3 regions of the Pseudoalteromonas sp. JC28 genome follow, and region 2 is predicted to be linked to each of the others. Evidence: predicted binding sites of a transcription regulator. Region 2 holds the regulator's gene; each other region holds the start of a gene.
What was found. Region 2 encodes LexA, which represses DNA repair genes until DNA is damaged. Its sites were predicted from a motif close to TACTGTATNNNNATACAGTA; they were not measured.
Positions count from the first base shown of each region.

Region 1 (4,312 bases), on a different contig from region 2:
GAGTACTACACTTGCGATCCAAAGGTGAAAGCAGAAACCTGTATGCCATTATTCGATGATGCTCAAAATTGTATTGGAATTATTGATGCAGAAGCGTTTTCTGAGTCATTTTTCAACGAAGAAATTTTAGCATTGCTTGCAGCAGCATGTACGAGAATCCCTGAATATTTACCCAAATAATTATCGGAATGTCCGGCTGTAAACTTGACGCCTTTGTGGTGCTGCCAAGTTTACAAAAATGAATAAAATTCTAGATAAATATGGTAACTGAGATGCAAGTCTCTATGTTACCATCAAGTCTACTGGAATCGGGCGTCAGCCGCTCGAGTTTGCATTAATTAAAATAAAAGAGATAAGCCATGTTCTCAGAGCTAAAACCACTTCCAACAGATCCTATTTTAGGCCTGATGGCCGCTTATAAACAGGACACTAACCCAAACAAAATTGACCTTGGTGTAGGTGTTTATAAGGACGAGCAGGGAAACACGCCGGTACTTAAAGCGGTTAAAAAAGCGGAAGCGTTTCGTTTAGAAAACGAAACGACAAAATCTTATATTGGTTTGGCTGGTAATTTAGACTTCTGTCAAAAGATGGAAACACTGTTACTTGGAGAGCATAGTACATTATTGGCAAATCGCGTACGTACGGCGCAAGCACCTGGTGGTACTGGCGCATTACGTGTTGCTGCCGAATTTATTAAACGTTGCAACACCAATGCAACTGTTTGGGTTACGACTCCAACTTGGGCAAACCACATCAGCCTATTTGAAGCAGCGGGTCTAACAGTTAAAGAGTATCCTTACTACGACTACGAAAACAAAGGGTTGTTGTTTGATGAGATGATCAATGCGCTGAAGCAAGTACCTAAAGGTGATGTAGTACTACTTCATGCATGTTGTCATAACCCAAGTGGTATGGACTTAAATCAAGCGCAATGGAAAGTGGTTGCTGAACTTGCAAAAGAGCAAGGCTTTACGCCATTAATTGATATTGCATACCAAGGCTTTGGTACTAGCCTTGAAGAAGATGCACAAGGCCTTAGAACGGTTGCGGATACAGTTGATGAAATGATCATCTGTTCATCTTGCTCTAAAAACTTTGGTTTATACCGCGAGCGTATCGGTGCGTGTTCAATCATTGCAAAAGACAGTGCAACTGCTGATGTTTCAAACTCAGTATTACTTAGTGTGGTTCGTAGTATCTATTCAATGCCGCCAGCACACGGTGCTGATATTGTAAATACCATTCTAAGCAGTACTGAACTTACGCAAATGTGGTATGACGAACTTGACGAAATGCGCGGTCGTATCAATGGTCTACGTACGTTGATCAAAGAAAGCCTAGCTGCAAAAGGTGTTGAGCAAGACTTCTCGTTCATCGACCGTCAGCACGGTATGTTCTCTTTCTTGGGTATTAATAAAGAGCAAATTGACAGACTACGCACTGAATATGCTATCTATATGGTAGGCTCTAGCCGCGTTAACGTAGCTGGCGTAAGCAAAGACAATATTGACTACTTTGCTGACGCAGTGGCAAGCGTGATTAAATAATACCACGCTACACAGCACAAAATAAAAAACCGCAGAACATGCGGTTTTTTATTTTCAGCCTAAACCACCCACTGAAGTAAGTGGTTATTATCATTTAGGCTTGCTTAATTTTGGTCACTTTATCTGGATCTGACGCTTTTTCGTTTTCAGCTTTGTTTTTGGTATTGGCCTTTGGTGCTACTTTGCCACCTTTTAACACAGACACAAAGTCATCTTTTTGTTTTGCAATTTCAAGCGCTAGGGATTCAACTTGTTGCTCACTCAGCGGCACGTCAACTTTCGTTAGCATGTCTTCCAATGCTTCAGCTACATCTAGCATCTTATCATAAGCATCAGCTTCTTTTTTAGACGTGAAAGTCATACGCTCGACTCCATTTCTTTCAACAACATATTTGATGATAACGGCCATGGTTATTCCCCTAGTCACTGTTTTTTTATACAGTAAATCGAATCGAGTGATTAAGCAAGTTATTTTGAAAATTTTTCAAGTGCTGTTGAGTGAAGTAGAATTAATTAAATTCATTAAAAACAAAAGCTTAATGTTTATTTTGATTTTTGAAAGAATGAATGTTTTTTGACAAAGTCAATATTCCAATCTTTATTTAAAAAGCTTCTGCAATCACTCACCGAGGTAAATGCAGTAAGCTTTGGATACTTTTTACGCACAAGGAGTGTATATATGTTCAATAAACCCACCATACTTTCTATTTTATTGGCGCTAGGTTTAAGCTGTTCAAGTGTGCTCGCAAAACCTACGGATCAAGCAAAATCTGTCTCTCAAACACAGCAGCAAAGTGCTGTACTCGATATTAATTCCGCTGACGCTTCGGCGCTTTCAAGTTTACCAGGGATTGGTATTCGTAAAGCTGAAGCCATCGTAGAGTACCGTAAGAAAATGGGGCGCTTTAAAACAACAACGGAGTTGCTGGAAGTAAAAGGAATTGGGAAAGGAATATTGGCAAAACTGGAGGGGAAAATTAGAGTCTAGTCGTAGTTATTGTGTGCGAGCTTAGTTGCTCGCACACAGGTAGATTGAAGATCAGGGCTTATTCGAGGCGTTAAACTCAGCGATTGCCTGAGCTAACTTGGGTTTGCCAAATTGTATTTCCAGTGGTGTGATCAGTAGCGGATAAATTAATCCTGCCACGAGTAAGACAGGTAATAACAGCCAGCCTTCAAATACGACCAATGAGGCAAAAAACGGTGTGAGCAGTAGCAACTTGGCTATTCTTAACACGACCTTTGTTTTTGCATCAAGGTGGCTAAGTGCAAGACGTAAGATCATCTGCTTGTCACGTAATTTAAACGCTCTCAGTTGCTCAATTTGGCTTAACCTAAAATGCATGAATGTGATATCTCAAGTTCTTTTGGTAACGTGGAAAAATAAGAAAAGAATAAATGCAACACTATAAAATGCAAAGATAATTTCCATCCATCCAGGCATAGATAATCCTGCAAAAGACCAATCTATGTTGCCGCAGTCACCCGTTGCAGCAAAAAAGCTTGGCAGCCATTCATGCAGCGGCATAAACGCAGGAAAGTTTGGTACAAAGTCACAGGTAAAAGCAAATGGATCCGTTGTGGTTTGCATATTGATATGTTCACGGGCGATAAAATAACCCCAAATACTGCCTACACCCCACGAAACAAATGCCAGACTACGCAGTGCGAAAGAGCGAGGAGAAATCATACCGATTAAACCAGCTGCTAATAACCCCAACATAGCAAAACGCTGATAGATGCACATAATACAGGGCTCTAAACCCATACCGTATTGGAAATACAGTGCAACGGCTTCAAAAATAGCAGCGGATAGTGCTAGCAATCCCCAAGATTGCCTAGAGAGATGAAAAGATGAAATCTTCATTATAGAGAAACCCTTTTTGTTTTATTATGCTTTATCTGGCCGCGTTAGAGCAACCTTACTTCGCAGTGTGTGCTATCTTTGCGACGATTTTTCGACTCTTGTTACCTGCAGAAGTTCGAAAATATCAAAATAGACCACTTGATTAAGTCAATAGAGTTGAGACCGACATTATCAGTATTTCTATTCTGACGTATTTACTCATTCACTTTTCTCGAGGGCATCGATATGAAAAGTAGCACGCTCAATGGCGGAGCCATGTAAGATAACGTATTCAATATCGTTGTAAGCCGCGACTGACTGCAAAGGGTTACTATTTAAAAGTAATAGATTTGCCACTTTTCCAGCTGCGATACTGCCGTACTGGTTGTCTATTGCAAATGCTTTCGCATTATTAATGGTAGCAGCAGATAGCAAGCTAACGAGGCCTACTCCGGCTTGATCCATCATCGTTAATTCTTGATAAGTCGATAAGCCAGGTTGCGAGACATAAGTTGGTGCGGGTGGCGTATCTGAGCCAAGCAGCAAGGTTGCGCCATTTTTATATAGATAATTTAGTGCTCGTTGCCCTTGTGAGAAAACTTGCTCAAGTTTAGCGACCTTTTGTTGATTACTTATTTCACCCCAGCCTTGACCCATTTCTCGAGAAAACCAGCGACCAGGTTCACTTTGATACCAAGCAATTTGAAACGGAGGTAATACGGTACGATATTCAGAGGAGAAGGTAAAAGTGTTGTCAGTCACTTTCGCCAGAGCATTCATCACATTTAATGTGGCTTGATATGCTATGCCTTTTTCGATGATGGTATCCAGCACAGCTTTTACATTGGTTGGCAGTTCGCTTTCGCTAGGGGCTGTATTTGGCGATAACCAGTTCCAAAGTCCATGCGCCATAACG
Region 1 is NZ_QOKX01000005.1:247,870-252,181, forward strand. It holds gene DS891_RS13000 (GAF domain-containing protein) at 1-180, shown strand, start outside; gene DS891_RS13005 (amino acid aminotransferase) at 360-1,550, shown strand; gene DS891_RS13010 (YebG family protein) at 1,645-1,959, opposite strand; gene DS891_RS13015 (helix-hairpin-helix domain-containing protein) at 2,230-2,538, shown strand; gene DS891_RS13020 (hypothetical protein) at 2,590-2,895, opposite strand; gene dsbB (disulfide bond formation protein DsbB) at 2,908-3,417, opposite strand; gene DS891_RS13030 (amidohydrolase family protein) at 3,616-4,312, opposite strand, start outside.
Region 1: the regulator LexA is predicted to act here: its motif matches at 1,975-1,994, upstream of DS891_RS13010 (YebG family protein).

Region 2 (4,312 bases):
CAAAAGCAAACATACCTAGCGTCAACAAAATAAGCTTCTTAAGCAGGCGGCCATGTTGCATTACTTAATCTCCGGTGGCGTTGAAAAGGTATGATAAGGAGCCGGAGATGGTACTTGCCACTCTAATCCCTCTGCCCCATCCCATACTTTCCCGGAGGCCTGCTCTCCACCTTTTATACATTTATAAACCACTGCAACAAACAACAGTTGAGAAAGACCGAATGCAAACCCTCCGATACTAATGATCGCGTTGAAATCAGCGAACTGTAGAGCATAGTCAGGGATCCGCCTTGGCATGCCAGCAAGACCAACAAAGTGCATTGGGAAGAACAATACGTTCACACTAACCAAGGAGAGCCAAAAGTGAAATTTAGCCAATTTGATATCAAACATGTGCCCCGTCCACTTTGGTAACCAATAATATGCGGCGGCCATTATTGAGAACACAGCTCCCGTAACTAACACGTAATGGAAATGCGCGACAACGAAGTAGGTATCGTGATATTGGAAATCGGCGGGAGTAATCGCTAACATCAAACCGGAAAATCCACCAATTGTGAAAAGTACGATGAATGCAATAGCAAAAAGCATCGGCACCTCAAAACTAATAGCACCTCGCCACATTGTAGCTACCCAATTAAAAACCTTAACGCCAGTAGGCACTGAAATGAGCATAGTTGCATACATAAAAAACAACTCACCAGCTAAAGGCATACCCGTTGTAAACATATGATGAGCCCAAACGACGAACGACAGCAGTGCAATTGAAGCGGTTGCATAAACCATTGATGCATAGCCAAACAGTTTCTTTCTTGAAAATGTCGGTACTATCGTAGAGATTATGCCGAAGGCAGGTAATATCATGATGTACACTTCAGGATGACCAAAAAACCAGAATATATGCTGGAACATAACAGGATCACCACCACCTGCTGCATCAAAAAAGCTCGTTCCAAAGAACTTGTCGGTCAGCACCATAGTCACAGCGCCAGCGAGTACGGGCATAACTGCAATCAAAAGAAATGCAGTTATCAGCCAAGTCCAGACAAATAAAGGCAACTTCATCCATGTCATACCTGGAGCTCTAAGATTGACGATGGTCACGATAACGTTGATGGCACCCATAATAGAGCTAATGCCCATTATATGAACAGCAAAAACAAAAAATGCAGTATTGTCATTGCTGTACGTTGTAGATAGTGGCGCATAAAAAGTCCAACCGAAAGCAGGCCCGCCGCCTTCCAAAAATAACGACATCAGTAAAATTGCAAATGCAAAGGGTAGTATCCAAAAACTCCAGTTATTCATTCTCGGTAACGCCATATCAGGAGCACCAATCATCATTGGGATCATCCAGTTGGCAAGACCTGTAAATGCGGGCATTACTGCGCCAAATACCATTATTAGTCCATGCACTGTCGTCATTTGATTAAAAAAATGCGGATCTACAAGCTGTAACCCAGGTTGGAAAAGCTCGGCTCGGATCACCATCGCCATAGCACCGCCAATTAAAAACATGGTTAGTGAGAACAATAAATACAGTGTTCCAATGTCTTTATGATTGGTGGTAAACAGCCAGCGCTTTAAGCCTTTGGGAGCTGTATGGTGTGAATGTTCGTCTACGATGGCACTCATTACTTACCCTCCTCTAGTGCATCTATCTCACGCTGTATTTGGCTTGGCTGAATAACATCGCCAGTGTCATTACCCCAGCTATTTCTTTTATAGGTGATCACCCCCGCGATCTGCTTAATTGTTAATTGCTTTGCGAAAGATTGCATCGCAGTTCCTGGGCGACCTAAAAGTAGAATATCTATATGAGCTTTAATATCTCCAGTGACGACTTTACTTCCTTTCATTGCAGGGAAGACTCCTGGTAGCCCAAGCCCAGTTGGTTGATGGCAAGCTGCGCAATAAGCCATGTAAGTTTGTTCCCCAACCTCCATTAACTCTTCTTTCGAAAGAGTTTGTTGCGCAACTGCCTGTGACTCCGCCTCTGCTTTTGCTTTTTCAGCTTTAGCATCGTTAAGCCAACTATCAAATTTATCAGGACTTACGGCCTCGACGACGATTGGCATAAAGCCATGATCTTTGCCACATAATTCAGCACATTGACCTCTATAAATTCCCTCATCGTTTACCTTTGCCCATGCCTCATTTATAAATCCCGGATTGGCATCCTTCTTCACCGCAAAATCAGGCACCCACCAAGAATGGATGACATCATCCGAGGTCATCAAAAAGCGGACTTTCCTATCGGTAGGAATAACTAAATGCTTATCAACTTCAAGCAGGTAATTTTCATTTTTTTCTTTAAGATCACTAATTTCATCTTTCGAAGTAGAGAGCAAAGAATAGAACTCAACATCATGCCCCATATACTCATAGTGCCATTTCCACTGAGAGCCTGTGACCTTAATGGTCAGATCAGCTTTACTCGTGTCTTCCATAGCAATAAGCGTTTTTGTGGCTGGTATTGCCATACCAATGAGTATCAGGAAGGGAATTGCAGTCCAAAGTATTTCCACTTTGGTGCTTTCATGAAATTGCGCCGCAACAACGCCTTTTGACTTTCTGTGTTTTATAAGCGCCCAAAACATAATCCCAAATACAATCACTCCAATGACACAACATATTAGAAATATGGTCATGTGAAGCTCATACACTTGATGACTAATGTCTGTAACACCTTGCCTCATATTGTAAGCGCTGTTAGCAAGTGAGGGCATGGCGATTAGCACCGCGATGAATGCTACAACTAATCGACAAATTTTCATTTGACGTCTCCTTCAAGACAACTCGTGGTTGTCTCTTGTTATTATTGGATGACTGTCATATTGTCTATTTGTACATAGACTTACTGCACGACTATTAACCAATTAGTCAAAAAACAAACAAATTGCAAGATTTTCGAGAAGACCGACTTTAGAATCAAAACTGGGGACTATAGGGAGTAAAACGAAGAATGATGAAAAATAGTGTATAAAGATCAGAAAACTAAAAATATTACTAAATGATTAAAGTCACTATAATTATCTAACTTTCACACAGTTAGAAAAGTTAATTATTACTTTCTAAACAAAATATAGTTAAAGCAAGCGCAACTTTATATTTAACGCTACGCTCGCTCTCATAAACTACATCCAGTCTGCACTTCGGATAACACCGACAGCTAACCCTTCAATGGAGAAATTTTGATGTTCTAGATCTACTTCAATCGCTTTAAATTCTTCATTCTCAGCATGTAAAAAAACTTTCTTTCCTTTCTTTTCAAGGCGTTTAACAGTCACATCTTCTTCTACACGAGCAACTATCACTTGCCCATTTTCTGCCACTTGAGTTCTGTGAACAGCCAATAGGTCACCATCTATAATACCAATATCCTTCATGCTCATACCATTAACTCTCAAAAGGTAATCAGCATTAGGTTTAAAAAAACTAGCATCTACATTACAGTGGCTTTCTACATGTTGCTCTGCCAAAATAGGCTCACCAGCAGCAACACGACCAATAATAGGCAAACCAAGTTGTTCTGATTCATCCTCTACAAGTCGAATCCCTCGGCTTGCGCCTGGGACCATTTCGATAACTCCCTTTTTCGCAAGCGCTTTCAGGTGCTCTTCCGCTGCATTTGCACTCTTAAAACCCAAAGCATCAGCTATTTCAGCACGAGTTGGAGGCATGCCTGTATCTTTTATGAATACTTTTATTAATTCAAAGATTTGTTCTTGTCGTTTTGTTAGAGGACGCATTAACTGGTATTCCATACAGTGGTTTATTTACTGTAAGTATATACAGCTCAAAAAAAATCGCAAATGTTTCTTTCTTCGCCATATTTTAAGTGTATTTATTGATAGCATTAATTAGATCAGCATTAAACAAGAAGCTTCAGAGCATAACCTACGACTCTACGAAATAAGGATTATTAAGTTTTAGGGCTGATAAATCACCTCCTACCATTTTGCACTGTGCTGATACTGTGGTAGGAGCGAGTTCATCTCGCGAGGTTTTCTATATCCCAAACAGCAAAAAACCCTTCGCATTACTGCAACGGGTTTTGATGTACATGGTTTTTTGCTGGAACTTCATTGCAAGCCATCGGCGGGTAAACCACCTCCCACCATGTTGCACTGTGCCTATACTATGGTAGGAGCGAGTTTACCTCGCGAGGTTTTTCGGAATTTCATTGCAATCCCTCGGCGGGTAAACCACCTCCCACCATGTTGCACTGTGCCTATACTGTGGTAGGAGCGAGTTTACCTCGCGAGATTTTCTATACCCCAAACAGCAAAAAACCCGTCGCATCTCTGCA
Region 2 is NZ_QOKX01000015.1:800-5,111, reverse strand. It holds gene DS891_RS23125 (cytochrome c oxidase assembly protein) at 1-61, opposite strand, end outside; gene ctaD (cytochrome c oxidase subunit I) at 61-1,635, opposite strand; gene coxB (cytochrome c oxidase subunit II) at 1,635-2,777, opposite strand; gene lexA (transcriptional repressor LexA) at 3,138-3,752, opposite strand.

Region 3 (4,312 bases), on a different contig from region 2:
AGCAAAATAATCGGTTGGAATACATGCAAATTGATGGCGTTTTAATCAGTGAGTCGCAATTAGGGTCCGCATTGAACATTAGTGTTCATCAGACGCGCTCTGCCGATTTTGCCATGCTGTTATCTATGCTATCAACTGATGCATTAGATTTTAGCCAATTTCACCTACCAAAATCTGAAGCTGCTGCAAAAGATAACTCAGAAGAAACACTAAAGAAGCAATTTGAAATAGGTCCACAAAAGCCGCTTGCGCCAAAAGAGTACAATATGCTTATTGGTCAGCATAACGCGCAGCTGGTATCTATGGGGGCGATGGCAACCTTGCGATTGCAAGAAAATTTAAATCCAGAACCTTTTGCCGCACGAAATGATAAAAAGCATATTCCACTCGACGTTGTAGAAAATTTGGAACCAGCGGTTAAAAGGCGTTTGGCGAGCGCGCAAGGTAAACTGGCCTTAGTTGCTGATAAGGCAATGGATGCGGCTGGTTTTTATGATCAAATTGCAACGGGTGATATGCAGAGTATGTTACGCGCGACGGCGTAACAACATTAGCTGCTTTTGCTCCTTCAAAATTGAGCAAATTTAAGACAAACTGGTATTAAACTTGTCATTTTACAGCTCTTTGCTTCGTTACTAGACTGACATAAAACGCTATGCTTATCGTGCTTCATGTCTAATACCAATTGAATTAATTCTCTAATCAATTTGAAGGGTGAAATAGCATATTAGCTTCGTTAAAAATTTCTCATTTAGAACAACTAAATAGCAAAATTTTTGCCTTGCTACTAAAGCTATTGCCTTGCTACTAAAGCTATTTCCCCGCTTCAAGATAGATCATTTACTTAATACAACTGGTATAAGCTAAACGGCCTTTAATCATCCTTAGCTCGTTTCAAGCCTTTTTTATTGCTTTGTATCTAATCTCTAGTTCAGACTATTTTAGCTACCGTGGCACTTTTTATACTTTTTATCACTGCCGCACGGACAGAGGTCATTTCTGCCTATCTTGGTTGTAGGCGTATCGTACAATTCACCATCTAAGTAATACCATCTGCCTGCTTCGGTAATAAAATTTGACCGCTCATGGAGTATATAGTGTGTGTTTTCTGCGATATAGTGCGCCTTAAACTCAACAACCCCCTGAGTAGCTTCTGCTACTTCTTCTAGCACTTCCAATTTTATAAAGTGTGCATAATTAGCAAATGCAGCAATATCGTCGATATTGTTTTGTGCTTGTTTAGCCTGGGCGTAGGTGTCATGAATATACTTTGCATCTTTTAAGCAGTATGCAGTATAGCGAGAGCGCATTAGTATTTGTGGACGTTCTGCGAATTTTTGTCCCTTAAGGTACGGCTCACAACATTGCGAATAGGGAAGGGATGAATTGCAATAACAAGACATAAAAACTTCAGTTTTAACAAATTTATATCCTGTTATTGTAGCTTGTTAAGCGCTTTGAAAACAGTGGATCGCAACGTCAGATACCGGCAGTTCCATTTTGTTGATAGTTTGCACTGATGCAATATCAGTCCAAATCACCACTGCAGCGAAATTACCATTGCTGATAGCACTTTTAAGTACATACTCAAGGTCGTATATGTGCTTTTGCCTAATGACGAGCAACTTACTTGCATCAACTGAAGCGCTTTCTAGTAGTGACTTGTTTGGTACATTATCGGGTGCAACGAGTAGCGTCCAGCCTTGTTTATGCTGACATTTATGTAAAACTTTAAGTAACTCTAAGCTAGCGACGATCTCATCTTCAACTATCACATTATTGATTTCGTTAAGTGTGTAATAAGTTGAATTGTTTGGCTGTAGAAGTGCATTGCTGTGTAACATAATTGTCTCACTGGTTATCTATACAGTATGTGTATACAGTAGTTTATACAGTGTGTGAATGCAAGGAAAATTGCTAGCTTTTTAATCAATATTCAAGCTTAATTTTTATTTAGTTTAAATTTTCAATATAAAACAAGTGGTTGTGATTTTTTTGAAATGAGAGCTTAATTGACGAAAGTTCAGTATGAGTAAAGCAAGGAAGTTTTCTCAGCTGCGATACAGTAGTTTTCCTACTGTATCATTTTGATCGTCGCAGAGGGAAAGCGTACGTTTACTTAAGAGAGGCTTAGCTACGCCTAGCCTACGTTTTTTTGGAGAGTCAAATTTAATTTACTGGCTAATATGCTGTAGTTGATGAATTTGCTCGTAAAGTGTTGCAGCATAGCACTGTGCATCTCTAAAGCGCTTAGTTGTAAGGAAGCGGCGTACATCTAGTAGTACCTGTTCGGCGCCTTTGTGCCCTTGGCTGCTGGCCAAACTTAACCAAGCGGCTGCATGAAAGGGGCTGGGTGGCACTCCTTGACCTTTCATAAACAACAAACCTAAAAAGAACTGTGCCTTCAAATCACCAGACATCGCCGCCAGTCTTAGCCATTTTGCCGCAAGCGGAAAAGATTTTTCTTTTAGGTAATAGAGGCCTTTTTTCAAAGCTTGGGTATTGTCGTGAAGATCTGGGAATTTTGCGTCCGCTTTTAATGGCGACGTTACAAATTCAAGCACATTCAGCAGCTGCTGTTCTAAGTCATGGTTTGCTGAGTTGTCGGTGCTATTTTGATCCATATCTTTATTCGCAATAATGTTGATAAGCAGAGTGTAGCTGAATTTTAACTATTTTGTCCGAGTTTTAAAGTGATTCGTGTTAAAATCCAACCACTTGTTCCTTAAATTTGTAATTTTAGTTATGCTCGAGCGGTTATTTTCACTGCAAGCTATGCACACCAATGTAAGAACTGAGGTGATTGCTGGCTTGACGACATTCGTTACTATGGTTTACATCGTTTTCGTAAACCCTGCAATGCTAGCAGAAGCTGGCATGGATCACGGCGCTGCTTTTGTAGCAACTTGTATCGCAGCCGCAATCGGCTGTTTTATTATGGGGCTATGGGCAAACTATCCGTTAGCGCTTGCGCCTGGAATGGGCTTAAACGCCTTTTTTACCTATGGTGTTGTGCTTGGCATGGGCTATACATGGCAAAGTGCATTAGGCGCGGTATTTATGTCGGGCTGTTTATTTCTATTTTTGAGCGTATTCAAAGTTCGCGAGTGGGTGATCCAAGCCATACCTATCGTGCTAAAGCGTGCGATCGCGGCAGGTATTGGCGCATTCTTAGCGTTAATCGCGCTAAAGAACGCGAAAATTGTTATCGCAAGCGATGCGACATTAGTACAACTTGGTGATATCACTTCTCCCGGCCCGCTATTAGCTATTGCGAGCTTTTTTGTGATTGCGGCGCTTATGTACCGTGAAGTCAAAAGTGGCGTGCTTATCAGCATTTTAATGGTAACGGGTATTGCGTGGGGGCTTGGGCTTGTAGATTATCACGGGGTTGTTGATATTCCCCCAAGCATCGCGCCGACCTATATGCAGTTGGATTTGAGCGGAATTTTTGAGCTTTCCATGCTTAGCGTGGTGTTTGCATTTTTATTTGTCGATTTATTTGATACCAGTGGCACATTGGTTGCGGTGACTCAAAAGGCCGGATTATCTGACGAACATGGTCGCATGCCAAGGTTGGGTAGGGCACTGTCAGCTGACAGCACTGCGACGATTGCAGGCTCAGTGCTCGGTACTTCAACGACGACTTCATACATTGAATCAGTGTCGGGTGTATCTGTCGGTGGTCGCACAGGACTGACGGCCGTGGTCGTGGGGATCTGTTTCTTACTCATGATGTTCTTTGCGCCATTGGCACAGATGGTTCCTGCATATGCGACGGCAGGCGCGATACTGTATGTGTCGGTATTAATGCTACAAAACCTAAAGTTGATTAATTGGGATGAAATGAGCGATGCTATTCCGGTCAGTGTTGTGTTACTGATGACACCGCTTACGTTTTCAATCGCACATGGTATTGCTTTGGGTTTTATTTCTTATACGGCAGTTAAATTGGCGTGTAACAAAGCAAATGAAATCAGTATCAGCGTTTGGGTACTGACCCTACTTTTTATCTTAAAGTTTGCTTTTGGTTAAGCAAGTGGGTTTACTCTCTTTGTAATAAAAAAGGCTGGGAGACCAGCCTTTTACGTAAATTATGGTGTTACCACTTCTTCTTCGGTGCAAACAGGACGTCCAAGTCGTCTTGTTCTTGCTCTGCTTTCTTTTTCACCGCTGATGCGTTAGACGCTCTAAGTTCACTGCTGATCTCTTCTAAATAACCTTCGAGCTGTGCTTTTTTCTCTTTTACATAGTCATCATTGTATGAGACGGCGCAAATTGTAGCGTAAGCTTTTTCAAAGTATTGTCTTGC
Region 3 is NZ_QOKX01000012.1:14,641-18,952, reverse strand. It holds gene DS891_RS22150 (VC2046/SO_2500 family protein) at 24-545, shown strand; gene DS891_RS22145 (YchJ family protein) at 942-1,403, opposite strand; gene DS891_RS22140 (SulA-like leucine-rich domain-containing protein) at 1,449-1,844, opposite strand; gene DS891_RS22135 (tetratricopeptide repeat protein) at 2,175-2,624, opposite strand; gene DS891_RS22130 (NCS2 family permease) at 2,746-4,035, shown strand; gene DS891_RS22125 (hypothetical protein) at 4,103-4,312, opposite strand, start outside.
Region 3: the regulator LexA is predicted to act here: its motif matches at 1,866-1,885, upstream of DS891_RS22140 (SulA-like leucine-rich domain-containing protein).